DNA from 2 places in the Nocardia wallacei genome. Region 1 is predicted to be linked to the other one. Evidence: riboswitches for the same ligand, from Rfam matches in the RefSeq annotation. Region 1 holds a riboswitch; the other holds the start of a gene.
The links. A riboswitch is a leader RNA that binds a small molecule or an ion and turns the genes downstream of it on or off. The one in region 1 is predicted to bind cobalamin.
Positions count from the first base shown of each region.

Region 2: linked by a shared signal. The riboswitch ahead of NWFMUON74_RS23340 (FecCD family ABC transporter permease) and the one ahead of metE (5-methyltetrahydropteroyltriglutamate--homocysteine S-methyltransferase) in region 1 are both predicted to bind cobalamin.

Region 1 is NZ_AP023396.1:2,295,664-2,302,719, reverse strand. It holds gene NWFMUON74_RS10380 (pyruvate carboxylase) at 1-640, opposite strand, end outside; cobalamin riboswitch at 855-1,052, shown strand; gene metE (5-methyltetrahydropteroyltriglutamate--homocysteine S-methyltransferase) at 1,154-3,457, shown strand; gene NWFMUON74_RS10370 (bifunctional 2-methylcitrate synthase/citrate synthase) at 3,507-4,634, opposite strand; gene prpB (methylisocitrate lyase) at 4,638-5,534, opposite strand; gene NWFMUON74_RS10360 (DUF1737 domain-containing protein) at 5,594-5,764, shown strand; gene NWFMUON74_RS10355 (MmgE/PrpD family protein) at 5,767-7,056, opposite strand, start outside.
Region 2 is NZ_AP023396.1:5,302,249-5,309,304, forward strand. It holds gene NWFMUON74_RS23305 (DUF8020 domain-containing protein) at 1-3, shown strand, start outside; gene NWFMUON74_RS23310 (hypothetical protein) at 134-304, opposite strand; gene NWFMUON74_RS23315 (DUF1353 domain-containing protein) at 391-927, opposite strand; gene NWFMUON74_RS23320 (DUF2567 domain-containing protein) at 1,028-1,687, opposite strand; gene bsaP (biotin synthase auxiliary protein BsaP) at 1,687-1,896, opposite strand; gene bioB (biotin synthase BioB) at 2,005-3,024, opposite strand; gene NWFMUON74_RS23335 (TetR/AcrR family transcriptional regulator C-terminal domain-containing protein) at 3,131-3,715, shown strand; cobalamin riboswitch at 3,720-3,874, shown strand; gene NWFMUON74_RS23340 (FecCD family ABC transporter permease) at 3,893-4,924, shown strand; gene NWFMUON74_RS23345 (ABC transporter ATP-binding protein) at 4,921-5,742, shown strand; gene NWFMUON74_RS23350 (ABC transporter substrate-binding protein) at 5,769-6,797, shown strand; gene NWFMUON74_RS23355 (alpha/beta fold hydrolase) at 6,804-7,056, opposite strand, start outside.

The sequences.
Region 1 (7,056 bases):
GGATCTGCACCTCGATGTGGCGGGGATTGACCACCGCCTGCTCGAGGAACACCGTCGCGTCACCGAAGGCCGATTCGGCCTCGCGCATGGCGGCCTCCACGGCCTCGCGCAGCTGCGCCCGATCGGCCACCCGGCGCATGCCGCGCCCGCCACCACCGGCGACGGCCTTGACGAACACCGGGAACTCCACGGTCTCCGCGGCCGCCAGCAATTCGTCCACGTCGGCCGAGGGCGCGCTGGAGTTCAGCACCGGCAGTCCCGCGGCCTTGGCGGCGGCGATCGCGCGCGCCTTGTTACCGGTCAGCTCCAGCACCTCGGACGAGGGGCCGATGAATGTGATGTTCTCCCGCGCGCACGCCGCGGCCAGGTCCGGATTCTCCGACAGAAAGCCGTAACCCGGGTACACCGCGTCCGCCCCGGCGGTCTTGGCCGCCTTGATGATCTCCTCGATCGACAGGTAGGCCCGCACCGGATGGCCGGGCTCTCCGATTTGGTACGACTCGTCGGCCTTGAGCCGATGCACCGAATTGCGGTCCTCGTAGGGGAACACCGCGACGGTGCCGATGCCGAGTTCGTAGGCGGCGCGGAACGCCCGAATGGCGATTTCCCCGCGGTTGGCGACCAGCACTTTGGAGAACATCCGATTAAGGTACCTGGCCGGTCGGCGGCTGCGGACGGCGAATACACCTTCGCAGCCAACCTCACATCGAAACCGCGCCGATCTGCGAATTTGCGTAATCCGCCGGTAACCGGTGAACCGGGTGACCGAACGCGGGAATATTCATTTTCGGCCGTGGCTTATGCTCGTTGTGCAGCTGGTTCGCTGCGCCGGCGAGTTGGAGCCCCGAGCGTCGGAGTGCAGCGTCGAAACCGGTCCGTACGGATCGGCCAGAGGGAACCCGGTGGGAATCCGGGACTGTCCCGCAGCGGTATGCAGGAACGACCGCCGTCACCAGCACTGGATGCGCGCATCCGGGAAGCGACGGCCAGTAGGACCGCCCCGAGGGGGCTTGCCTGCGAGTCCGAAGACCTGCCGGCTGTGCCGGATACGCCGTATCCGGCGGCCACCGCCTCGTGGAACAGGGCGGGCGGACACCACTGCGCACACCGGATCCGCCGGTGCGAGAAGCGTTTTCGGGCTCCGTCCTCCCCTATGGCGGTGACCTGTCGCTTCCAGCACTGGAGAGAGACCGTGACCCTGCACAACCCTTTCACCGCAACGGTTCTCGGCATTCCGCGGATCGGGCCGCGGCGCGAGTTGAAACGCGCGACCGAGAACTACTGGGCCGGCCGCATCGACGCCGGCGCACTGCGCGCCGTCGGGCGTGACCTGCGCACCCGGCAGCTGACCGCCCTGGCCGCCGCCGGACTGGACTCCGTACCGGTCGGCACCTTCTCCTTCTACGATCAGATGCTCGACACCGCGGCCATGTTCGGCGCGCTGCCACCGCGCGTGGCCGATATCGCCGATCCGCTCGACCGCTACTTCGCCGCCGCCCGTGGCACCGAGACGGTGGAACCGCTGGAGATGACCAAGTGGTTCGACACCAACTACCACTACCTGGTCCCCGAGATCGGCCCCGCGACCACGTTCGCGCTGCAACCGGACAAGCTGCTCGAGGAACTGCGGGAAGCGCGGGAGCTGGGCGTCCCGGCCCGCCCGGTCGTGATCGGCCCGCTGACCTTCCTGAAACTGGCGAAGGGAATCGACGGCGCCGCGCCGCTGGACCGGCTGAACGACCTGCTCCCGCACTATCGCGAACTGCTGCGGCTGCTGGCCGCCGAGGGCGCGCAATGGGTACAGATCGATGAACCGGTGCTGGTCACCGACCTCACCGCGCCCGAACTGGCACTGCTGCGGCGCACCTATGCCGAACTGGCGGGCGTGCCGCAGCGCCCATCGATCCTGGTGGCAACCTACTTCGGCCGTCCCGGCGCGGCGTTGCCCGCGCTGGCCGACATGGGTGTGGAGGGCATCGCGCTCGACTTCGTCGCGGGCACCACGGTGAACGACGTGGCCGCGGTCCCGGCGCTGGCGGGCAAGCTCGTGGTGGCGGGCGTGGTCGACGGCCGCAATGTCTGGCGCACCGATCTCGACCGGGCGCTGGCGACCTTGGGCACGCTGCTGGGCAGTTCGGGCGCGCTGGCGGTATCGACGTCCAGTTCGCTACTGCACGTGCCGTATTCGCTGGACGACGAGTCCGGGGCCGATGCGGCGCTGCGGTCGTGGCTGGCCTTCGGGGCGGAGAAGGTCGCCGAGGTGCGGCTGCTCGCGACGGCGGTGCACCGGGGCACCGACGCCATCGCGGACGAATTGTCCACGGCCCGTGCGGCCTTGGCGAGCCGCGCCACCGACCCGCGCCTGCGCAACGATGCCGTGCGCGCCCGGCTGGCGGCACTCGGCCCCGACGCGACCCGGCGCGCCCCCGCTGCCGAACGCTCTGCGCTGCAACGGGAGCGGCTGCGGTTGCCGTCGCTGCCCACCACCACGATCGGCTCCTATCCGCAGACGTCCGCGATCCGGCAGGCCCGCGCGGCACTGCGGAGCGGCGAGATCACCGCGGCGCAGTACGACGAGCGGATGCGCGCCGAGATCGCGGATGTGATCACGCTGCAGGAGAAGCTGGGTCTCGACGTGCTGGTGCACGGCGAACCCGAGCGCAACGACATGGTGCAGTACTTCGCCGAACAGCTGGACGGGTTCTTCGCCACGGCCAACGGCTGGGTGCAGTCCTACGGCACCCGCTGCGTGCGCCCGCCGATCCTGTTCGGTGACGTCGCGCGGCCCGCGCCGATGACCGTGCGGTGGATCGAGTACGCCCAGTCACTGACCGACAAGCCGGTCAAGGGCATGCTCACCGGTCCGGTGACGATCCTGGCCTGGTCGTTCGTGCGCGACGACCAGCCGCTGGCCGACACCGCCCGGCAGGTCGCGCTGGCCATCCGGGACGAGACGGTGGATCTGCAGTCCGCCGGGATCCGCATCGTGCAGGTCGACGAGCCCGCGCTGCGGGAGCTGCTGCCGCTGCGCGCCGACGCCGAGCAGCAGTATCTGGACTGGGCGGTGGCCGCGTTCCGGCTGGCGACCAGCGGCGTCTCGGATGCCACCCAGATTCACACGCACCTGTGCTACTCGGAGTTCGGTGAGATCATCGAGGCGATAGCGGATCTGGACGCCGACGTCACCTCGATCGAGGCGGCGCGCTCCCGGATGGAGGTGCTCGACGACCTGAACGCGGCGGGCTTCCACCTGGGCGTCGGGCCGGGCGTCTACGACATCCACTCACCGCGGGTGCCGAGCGTGGAGGAGATCACTTCCTCCTTGCGGGCGGCGTTGAAAGCCGTTCCGGCCGAACGTCTCTGGGTCAACCCGGACTGCGGACTGAAGACCCGTGGCCCGGCCGAGGTGGAGGCGTCACTGCGCAACATGGTCACCGCCGCCCAGTCCGTGCGCTGAACACCGCGACCCCGGCCGTCGAACACGGCCGGGGTTCGCGGGGCGGTCGCTATGCGACGCCCATACTTCGTTGCGGCACACCGACATACGCCGACAGAGGGCGGATGAGGGCGTTGGATTGGGACTGCTCGATGATGTGCGCGGTCCAGCCGGTGATGCGGCTCATCACGAAAATGGGCGTGAACATGTCGATGTCGAAGCCCATCAGGTAGTAGGCGGGCCCGGCCGGGAAGTCGAGGTTGGGCTCGATGCCGGTCTCCTCCGCCATCGCGGCTGCCAGCTCGGTGTACATCCGCAGCCACTCGTGGCCGCCGGTCACCTCGGCGACCTCCGTCAGGGCCGCCACCATGGTGGGCACCCGGGAGTCGCCGTTCTTGTAGACCCGGTGCCCGAAGCCCATCACCTTCTCCTTGCGGGACAGCTTGTCGCGCAACCACTCCCGCACCCGCTCCGGCCGCCCGATCTCCAGCATCGCGTGCATGACGGCCTCGTTCGCGCCGCCGTGCAGCGGCCCCTTCAAGGTACCGATGGCAGCGGTGACAGCGCTGTACATATCCGATTCGGTGGAGGTGACGACCCGGGCGGCGAAGGTGGAGGCGTTGAAACTGTGCTCGGCGTACAGGATCAGCGATGTCTCGAACGCCCGCACGACGCGCGGGTCCAGCTGCCGTTGCGCGGAGTCACCGAAGCACATGGTGAGGAAGTTCTCGGCGAATCCGAGCCGCGCATCCGGTGCGATCGGGTCCGAGCCGCGGCGGCGGCGCAGGTCGGCCGCGATGACCGTCGGGAGGATCGCGGTGATACGCAATGCCTTGGCCAGCAATGCCTCCGGGCTCTTCCCGCGATCCTCGAGCGGGTCCTCGGCCCCGAGATAGCTGACCACCGTGCGCACCACATCCATCGGGTGGCAGGTCTCGGGCAGCTTGTCGATCAGCGCGAGCAGCGAGCGGTCGAGGGGCCGCAGCGCGCGTTCGCGGTGGCACAGCGCCTGCAGCTGATTCGAGTCGGGCAGTTCGCCGTGCCACAGCAGGTAGGCGACCTCCTCGAAACAGCAGTGCGCGGCCAGGTCCTGCACCGGATAGCCGCGGTAGGTCAGGGAGTTGGTCTCGGGCACGACCTTCGAGATGGCGGTGGTGTCGACCACCACTCCGGCCAAGCCCTTCTTGATCTCGGTCATGGGTCACTCGCTCACGGTGAAATCGAATATGCCGGAATCGAACTCGTTGTAACGCTGGTAATCGAGCAGCTCGTACAGCCGCGATCGGTGTTGCATGCGATCCAGCAGACCGGATTGGGTTCCGGCGGCGGCGATCTCGCGCAAGCCCTGCTCCGCCGCGAACATGGCCAGCCGCAGTGTGGTCACCGGGTAGATGACGGCGTTGTAGCCGATCTCCTCCAGCGTCCGTGCCGACAGCAGCTCGGATTTGCCGAACTCGGTCATATTGGCCAGCAGCGGGACATCCACGGCCGCACGGAACTTCACGAACTCCGCGGCGTCGGCCAGCGCCTCGGTGAAGATCAGGTCGGCGCCCGCGTCCGCGTATGCCTTGGCCCGGTCGATCGCCGCGGGCAGGCCCTCGATGCCGCGGGCGTCGGTGCGGGCGCAGATCACGAAGTCCGGATCGCGGCGGGCCGAGACCGCGGCGCGGATGCGCCGCACCATGTCGGCTGCCGGGACCACCGCCTTGCCGTCGAGATGCCCGCACCGTTTCGGGTTCACCTGGTCCTCGATGTGACATCCGGCCAGCCCCGCGTCCTCCAGCAGCGTGACGGTGCGGGCGGCGTTCATCGGTTCGCCGAATCCCGTGTCGGCATCGATCAACGTCGGCAGCTCGGTGACCCGCGCGATCTCCCGCCCCCGCGCGGTCACCTCACTCGACGTCGTCAACCCGATATCGGGCAGCGCGAGTTCCGCCGACACCACCGCCCCGGACACATACACCCCCTCGAACCCGATCTCCTGAATCACCTTGGCCACCAACGGGTTGAACGCCCCCGGCAACCGCTGAATCCGCCCGCTCCCCAACCCGTCCCGCAACCCCCGCCGCTTCTCCCCCGCCGTCCGCTCCCCCACCATCAACCCACTCACGCCAACCACCGCCCAGCGATGTGAGCCACCCCCACTAGGCTCGGCTCATGACCGAGCCGCTGCGCTATCGCCTGATCACCGGACCCGACGACGTCACCTTCTGCGAGCGGATCAGCACACTGCTCGAGGAGGGGTACCGGCTGCACGGTTCCCCGGCGGTCACCTTCAACGGCACCGCGGTGATCGCGGCCCAGGCCGTGGTGTGGGATCCGCGCTGACATCAGAAGATTCCCTTTCCGGTCGACGGCGCGGTGGCGAGGACCGCGTTTGACACGGTGAACGTGAGCTGGTCGAGTTCGCCCGGCCGCAGCATCGGGGTGCGTTGCGCCGCGGCCAGGAAGCGGTCCTGTTCGGCCGGTTCGAGCACGCCCTCGGTGAGCGTGCGGAATTTGGCGATGTACTGCTCCCGTCCGAACGGGCGCGCGCCGAGCGGATGCGCGTCGGCCACCGCCAGTTCGTCGACGATCGTCTCGCCGCTGGTCAGCGTCACTTCGGCACGCGCGCCGAATGCCTTCTCCGCCGGGTCGGCCGAGTGGTAGCGGCGCGTCCACTCGGGATCCTCCACGGTGCGGATCTTGTGCCACAGCGCCACGGTGTCGGGCCGCCGCGCCCGCTCCGGCGCGTACGAGCGCTCGTGGTGCCAGGTCCCGTCCTGCAACGCGACGGCGAAGATGTAGGGCACGGAATGGTCCAGCGTCTCCCGGCCGGCATTCGGGTCGTACTTCTGCGGATCCCCCGAACCGCTGCCGATCACCACGTGGGTGTGGTGGCTGGTGTACAACACGATGGAGACGACCTGGTCGAGGTCACCGATGCGCGACCGCATCCGCCGGGCCAGGTCGATCGGCGCTTGACTCTGGTACTCGGCGGAATGCTCCTTGGTGTAGCTGTCGAGGATCGCGCGCTTCGGTTCACCCGGGACCGGCAGCGGCACAGCGTATTCCGCATCCCGCCCGCCCAGCAGCCGGGCGATCACCCCGTCCTCGCCCTCCCAGATCGGAGCGGGCGCGCCCTCGCCGCGCATCGCCCGATCCACCGCCTCCACGGCCATCTTTGCGGCGAACGCGGGGGCGTACGCCTTCCAGGTGGAGATCTCGCCCTTGCGCGACTGCCTGGTCGCGGTGGTGGTGTGCAACGCCTGACCGATGGCCTGATACACGGTCTCGACGTCGAGGCCGAGCAGCGTGCCGATGCCCGCGGCCGCCGACGGGCCCAGATGCGCCACATGGTCGATCTTGTGCTCGTGCAGGCAGATACCGCGCGCCAGGTCGATCTGGATCTCGTAACCGGTGGCCAGGCCGCGGATCAGCTCCGCGCCACTGCGCCCGGTGTGCTGCGCGACCGCCAGGATCGGCGGGATGTTGTCGCCGGGGTGTGAGTACTCGGCGGCCAGGAAGGTGTCGTGAAAGTCCAACTCCCGCACGGCGACTCCGTTGGCCCATGCCGCCCACTCCGGCGCGAACCGCTGCGCGGCGGGCAGGCCGAACACCGTGGCGCCGGGCCGATACGG
Region 2 (7,056 bases), 3.0 Mb from region 1:
TAACCTGCCCGGCAAGGCGTTCGATTGTCGGTCGAAATCCGCCCGCTCGATACTGCGGGCGGATTCGGCGTATATGGGGCCGCTTCCACGGACGGCTGCCCGGCCCGCGGATACCGTGAGTCGTCTCGGCGGCTCAGTACGCGCGATGCCGGTGCTTGGGCGTGCGCTCGTACCGGCGCTTGCTCGGGACCGGTTGCGCGGCATTGGATCTGCGCAACTCGTGGCGCCGACGCCAAGCGGCGAGATCGGCTCGTTCGGCCGTCTTCTCGCCCCGGGCATCCGCCGATCGGGATGTGTTGTCCATCGCCGCCCTCCTTCCGCTTCGATCGCCCCACGGTAACGGCGCGGGCAGCGGGCCGGCCAGCGAATTTCCGCCTCCGCCCGGCGAACTCAGGTGGTCATCTTCACCCGTGGTTTCGGGGCCGGTCCGGTGACCCGGCCGGTGACCCGGCTCGAGGTCCAGAACACAGCCTCCACCACCCAGAACAGCAGCAGCCACAGCTGGACGATCACCACCGGGACAACCAGGAAGATCACCGAGGGGATGGCGACGAGCAGGAACTTCGCGATATCGCCGACGGTGGCCCCGCGCAGTCCGGAGCCCAGTCGCACCGCGGCCCACATCATCCACCGCTGCGGCACCGAGACGCCCTGTTCATGCAGCGCGCGGCGGAACAGCCCGTCGGCGTCGGCACGGCTCACCTCGGCGGCGCGGGACAGGTAGTCGTGCAGGATGGCGGCCTTGGTGAAGGCGCCGTAGCGTGGGATCAACCAGACCAGCGCGCGGGGCACCGAGGCGAAGTCGGTCCGGAACCCGGCCGGAACCACGAAAGTCTCACGGTCGCCGCGATATTCGATGGGCTCGCGCACACACCAGGACTCCGCGTCGAGTTCCTCGACCACGAGTGCGCCACCGGTGAATCCCAACCCGCCGCCTCCTCCTGCGAACCCGGCGCGTCAGGCCGGAAGGACCTCAGCTTACGGCGGGCAGGGAAACCTCGGGCAACGCTTCGGCTTCGGCCCGGCGTCAACGCGCCGAACCGGAATCGGCGCCCTCGAACGGCTGCGCGGCCGGTGTTCCGTAGGGGCCGTAGCTGATCTGCGAGGCGTACGCGCGGGCCCCGTCGGGCTCGGCCGCGGTGACGGGCCCGGCGCCCAGGTCCTCGGAGGTGTTCAGCGCCGACAGCACGAGCACGACCAGCGCGGCCACCAGCGGCTGCACCACCAGCTGCGTCCATCCGGTGAACTCCGACGGTGAGATCAGCGGCGGCAGTTCGACGATCGCGCGCACCGGCGGATTCGGCACGTGCGGATACTTCCACTCGGCGACCCGCTCCCCCAGCCACGCCATCAGCCAGGCACCGGCCAGCGAACCGAACAACAGCCCACCCTGCAGCAGCGGGCCGCGGATCCGGCGCACCCGCCACGCCGCGGCGGCGGTGAGCAGTCCGGCGATCACAGCGACGCACACGAAGATCGCCACCGCGTCGAACCGGTGCGCGCTCTCGCCGGTGAGGGCCGCGCCCCGGCCCGGCTCCACCACGATCACCCGCTCCGCGGGCGCCAGCAGCGCCCAGACCACGCCACCGAGCGCGCTGACCGCCAGCACGGCGGCCACCACGCCCAGCACGGCACGCACCTCGCGGCGGCCCGCACCGGACGGCACGACGGCGCTCTGGTGGGCCATCAACGATGGTCCAGGCTCTTGGAATCGATCACCCCGTGGCGCGAGCACTTCGCCCACCAGCCGTCGGGGCTCACCTGAACGATCATGCGCCGCCCGCACTGCTCGCAGAACCGCGGCGGCTCCAGACCCAGCACGGCCGCCGCCGGGATCGGGTCGGCCAGGTTCGGTACCACCCGCTTACCCGTGAACGGGTTGTAGCGCTCTTCCATGATGTCCACGTCCACCTCGAAAAGTGCAGCTCCTGGGCTGCTGACAATACCCGACCGGGACCCGCCCGCCGGGTAGCGGTGCCGTCCCGGCGGGTGGACGGTTGCCGCTCAGAGAGTTTCGTTGAGGGCCTTGATCGGCATCTTCAATTCGCCCAGCAGATCCAGGTCCTGCTCGGCCGGACGGCCCAGCGTGGTCAGGTAGTTGCCGACGATGACGGCGTTGATGCCGCCGAGGATGCCCTGCTTGGCGCCGAGGTCACCGAGAGTGATCTCGCGGCCCCCGGCGAAGCGCAGCATGGTGCGCGGCAGCGCGAGCCGGAACGCGGCGACGGCCTTCAGCGCCTCGGCCGCGGGCAGTACCTCCAGATCGCCGAACGGGGTGCCCGGGCGCGGGTTGAGGAAGTTCAGCGGCACCTCGTCGGGCTCCAATTCGGCCAGCTGCGAAGCGAATTCGGCGCGCTGCTCGATGGTCTCGCCCATGCCGAGGATGCCGCCGCTGCACACCTCCATACCGGCCTCGCGGACCATGCGCAGGGTGTCCCAGCGCTCCTCCCAGCTGTGCGTGGTGACCACGTTCGGAAAGTGCGACCTGGCGGTCTCGAGGTTGTGGTTGTAGCGGTGCACGCCCATGGCGGCGAGCTGGTCGACCTGCTCCTGGGTGAGCATGCCCAGCGAGCACGCCACCTGGATGTCGACCTCGTTGCGAATCGCCTCCACACCGGCGGCGACCTGCGCCATCAGCCGCTCGTCCGGCCCGCGCACCGCCGCGACGATGCAGAATTCGGTGGCCCCGGTCTTGGCGGTCTGCTTGGCGGCCTCGACCAGCGAGGGGATGTCGAGCCAGGCCGCGCGCACCGGGGACTGGAACAGCCCGGACTGCGAACAGAAGTGGCAGTCCTCGGGGCAGCCGCCGGTCTTGAGCGAGATGATGCCCTCGACCTCCACCTCCGGGCCGCACCACTTCATGCGGACCTCGTGCGCGAGTTCCAGCAGCTCCTCGAGCCGGTCGTCGGCGAGGCGCAGCACCTCGGCGGTCTGCTGCTGGTCGAGGCCGACGCCGCGGTCGAGCACCTGCTCGCGGGCGATCGCCAGAATGTCGGTGTCGGTCCTGACGGGTGCCTGGGTCATGCGCACGAATCCCTTCGTCCGGCCGGGCTGCGGCCGTGCAACTTGAACGGTGTTCAGGCTAGGGTAGCGTGGGGGCCGAGTCAAAGCACGAAAGGGTTGTCGCCAAGTGCAACTGCACCGCACCGACGTCGTCGACGGCGCCATCGCCATCCTCGACCAATTCGGCCTGGCCGATCTCACGATGCGCCGGCTGGCGACCTCGCTGCACGTCCAGCCCGGCGCGCTGTACTGGCACTTCCCCAACAAACAAGCGCTGCTCGGCGCGGTCGCCGACCGGATCCTGGCACCGCTGGACGAGCCGGTCGCCGCCGGCGAGTGGTCCGCTCAGGTGGGCGAGCTGGCACACCGGATGCGCTCGTGCCTGCTCGCCTACCGCGACGGCGCGGAACTGGTATCGGCCACCTATGCCTCGCGCCTGACCACCAGCAAGGGCCGCGAGCGGGTGGCGGGCGCGCTGATTCGCGGCGGCATGGGCCGCGAGGAGGCCGACCTGGCCGCCTACACCCTGCTGTACTACGTGCTCGGCGAGACCGTCGACGAGCAGTCGCGGATGCAGATGGATTCGGCGGGCGCGCTGCCGGAGGAGTCGTCGCCGCTGTACGAGAACACCAGCGCCACCGAGCGTTTCGACTTCGGGTTGCAGCTGTTCGTGGGCGGGGTCCGGCATCTGCTGGGCGACCGGGTGCGCTGACCGGACAAACCGGACGGTAGAGTCCCCTTCGTCATTCCCGGCGGGTGCGGGAATCCGGTGGAATTCCGGAACGGTCGCGCCACTGTGACCGCGGGCGGGCTCGGGCTCACCGCGGAAGTCAGACCTCCCTCGCCGGGTACCGCTCTGAGGTCGCGAGGTGCCCATGGAGTATCGGCGATGATCCGCGCGCGGACATCGGTGGTCGTCCCCGTCGTCGTGCTGGCGCTCGGGTGCGCCATGGTGGCGGCGACCGGATGCGGGGCCGAAACCGTGCCGCCCGCAACCGTTTTCGAGGTACTGCGGGCGAGGGTGACCGGAGCCGCCGTCGCCGACCCCGGTCTCGACACCATCATCTGGCAGTTGCGGGTGCCGCGCACGCTGCTGGCGGCCGTGGTGGGTGCGGGCCTGGCGCTGGCCGGGGCGGCCATGCAGACGCTCGTGCGCAATCCGCTCGCCGATCCGTATCTGCTCGGCGTGTCGTCCGGGGCGGGCGTGGGGGCTGCGGCGGTGATCACCTCCGGGTTCTTCGCGGGGGCCGGAGTGTGGGCGCTGTCGGGGGGTGCGCTGCTCGGCGCGTTCGCCGCGGCGGCGATGGTCTTTCTGATCGCGGTCGCCCAAGGCGGGCTGACACCGCTGCGGCTGGTGCTGACCGGCACCGTGCTGGGGTCGGCTTTCGCGGCACTGAGCAGCTACCTGATCTTTCGCAGCGCCGATCCGGCGGCCGCCCAGGCGGTGCTGTTCTGGCTGCTGGGGAGTCTCGCGGGGGCGGACTGGACGCGGATCGCGTTGCCCGCCGGTGTCGTCGGGGCCGCGGCGCTGGCACTGGCGGCGGCCGCGGGCTGGCTCGACGCGCTGACCGTGGGCGCCGACACCGCGGCGTCCGTGGGAGTCCCGGTGCGCGCCTTGCGGATTGCGCTGTTCGCCGGGCTGGCCGTGCTGGTGGGCGTCCTGGTGGCGGTCTCCGGCGGGATCGGTTTCGTCGGTCTGGTGGTGCCGCACGCGGCCCGCCTGCTGGTCGGCTCCCCGCACCGCGCGCTGCTTCCGGTGAGCGCCCTGTGCGGCGCGCTGTTCCTCGTGGTGGCCGACGCCGCCGCCCGAATCCTCGTCCGCCCCACCGAAATCCCCGTCGGTGTCCTCACCGGCCTCATCGGCGCTCCCGTCTTCCTCCTCCTGATGGGCCGCCGCCGCTACCGATTCGGTGCGTCGTGAGGGTGTCGGAGGGTCAGGCGATGCCCGCGGCGGGCCGGGGTCCTGTGCTGGAGGTCCGGGAGCTGGCCTGCGGCCCGGGGCGGCGGACCGTGCTGGCGGAGGTGGGTTTCACGGTGGCGGCCGGTGAGCTCGTCGGGATCGTCGGCCCGAACGGGAGCGGGAAGACCACGCTGTTGCGCACGCTGGCCGGGCTGCTTCGGCCGCGGCGGGGACAGGTGCTGGTGAAAGGCATCGACCTGCGGGGCGTGTCGGCGCGGCGGCGGGCGCGGGCGATCGCGTCGGTCGCGCAGGACGAACAGCCGCCCGATGATCTGCGGGCGGGTGAGGTGGTGGCGTTGGGCCTCACTCCGTATCTGCCGCCCTGGGGGTCGGGCGGTCCGCGGGAGCGGGCGGCCGTCGAGAGCGCTCTGCGCGCAGTGGATCTCGAGGGGTTCGCCGATCGGCCCGTACATCGGATGTCCGGCGGGGAGCGGCAGCGGGTGCTGCTGGCTCGCGCGCTCGTGCAGGACACCCCCGTGCTGCTGCTCGACGAACCGACGAATCATCTCGATGTCACCCACCGCCTCGCGCTGCTGGCGCTGGCTCGCACGCTGGACCGGACGGTGGTGCTCACGCTGCACGATCTCGACCTGGCCGACCGCTTCTGCGACCGTGTCGTGGTGCTGCACGACGGCCGTGCGGGTGCGTTGGCACCGCCCGAGTCCGCGCTCACGCCGGAGGTGCTCGGCAGCGTGTTCGGCGTGCGAGCCGCGCGCGTCCGCCATCCGGACACCGGGGAAACCCACCTGCTGCTCGACACGATGGCCGACCGGTCGTGACCCGCACCACCCACAGAAGGACGACGATGAGATCCTGGGCTCCGATATTCGCCACTCTCGCAACGGTTCTCACGGTGACAGCGTGCGGCGCCGCACCGGCCGTGCACGGCAATCTCACGCTGCGCAACTGCGGACGGGAGGTGCGCTTCCCCGCACCGGCCCAGCGCATGTTCGTCAACGACAGCAACATGATCTCGATGGCGCTCGCCCTCGGCGCGCAGGACGCGGTGACCGCGGTGTCCAGCCTGCAGGCCGACGACGCCGCGACCCTGCGCCGCCACTACGGCGACGCGGTCGATCGCCTGCGCGTGGTGTCCCCCGAGTCTCCGTCCCGGGAGACGGTGATCGCGCAACGCCCCGACGTGATGGTCGCCGGATGGAACTACGGTTACACCGAGGCGAAGGATCTCACTCCGGAGTCGTTGCGCGCGAACGGCATTGCCGCCTACATCCTGACCGAGAGCTGCCGGCAGCGCAGCGGCGAGCAGGCGCGCGGCATCGTCGATCCGTGGACGGCCCTGCGCACCGATCTCGGCAACCTCGGCGCGATCACCGGCCGCACCGAGCAGGCCACCCGCCTGGTCGCCGACCTCGATGCCCGCCTCGACGCCCTGCACCGCGCACCGCAGGCCGATCGGCGGCCGCGGGTCTTCGTCTTCGACAGCGCGAGCGACACCGTGTTCTCCAGCGGCAGATTCGGTGGGCCGCAAGCGATCCTGGACGCCGCGGGCGCGCACAACGTCCTCGAGGACGTGGCCGACTCGTGGACCCGGGTGTCGTGGGAGCGACTGGCGGCATCGGATCCGGACGCTCTGGTGTTCGTCGACTATCCGCCGCAGACGTTCGCTCAGAAGGTGGAACTGCTACGCGCCAAGCCCGGCATCAACCGGCTCCGCGCGGTGACCGAGCAGCGGTTCTTCGACCTGCCCTACACCATGTGGACCAGCGGGCCGCTCAACATCGACGCCGCCGAGCAGGTCCGGGCACAACTGGAGACCTGGAAACTGTTGCCGCCGTCGGGAATTCGGCCGCGCAGCGACGACGCGGTGCGGTGAAACCGATCACCGCGCCATGACCAGTTCCTGATCGCGGACCTGCCGCACGAACGGCACCACCTGCTGCGCGATGACCTTGTTGTACTCCCCCGGCTGCTGCACGGGATTCGCGTGCCCCGTACCGTGCGCGAGCACCGTCAGCAGATTCCCGTCCACGCCGCCGACCTGCTGGATCAGTACCCGATGGGTGTACTCGACATCCACGATCGGATCCCGCTCCGGATTGTTCGGGCGCAGGAAGACCACCGCCGGACGCGAC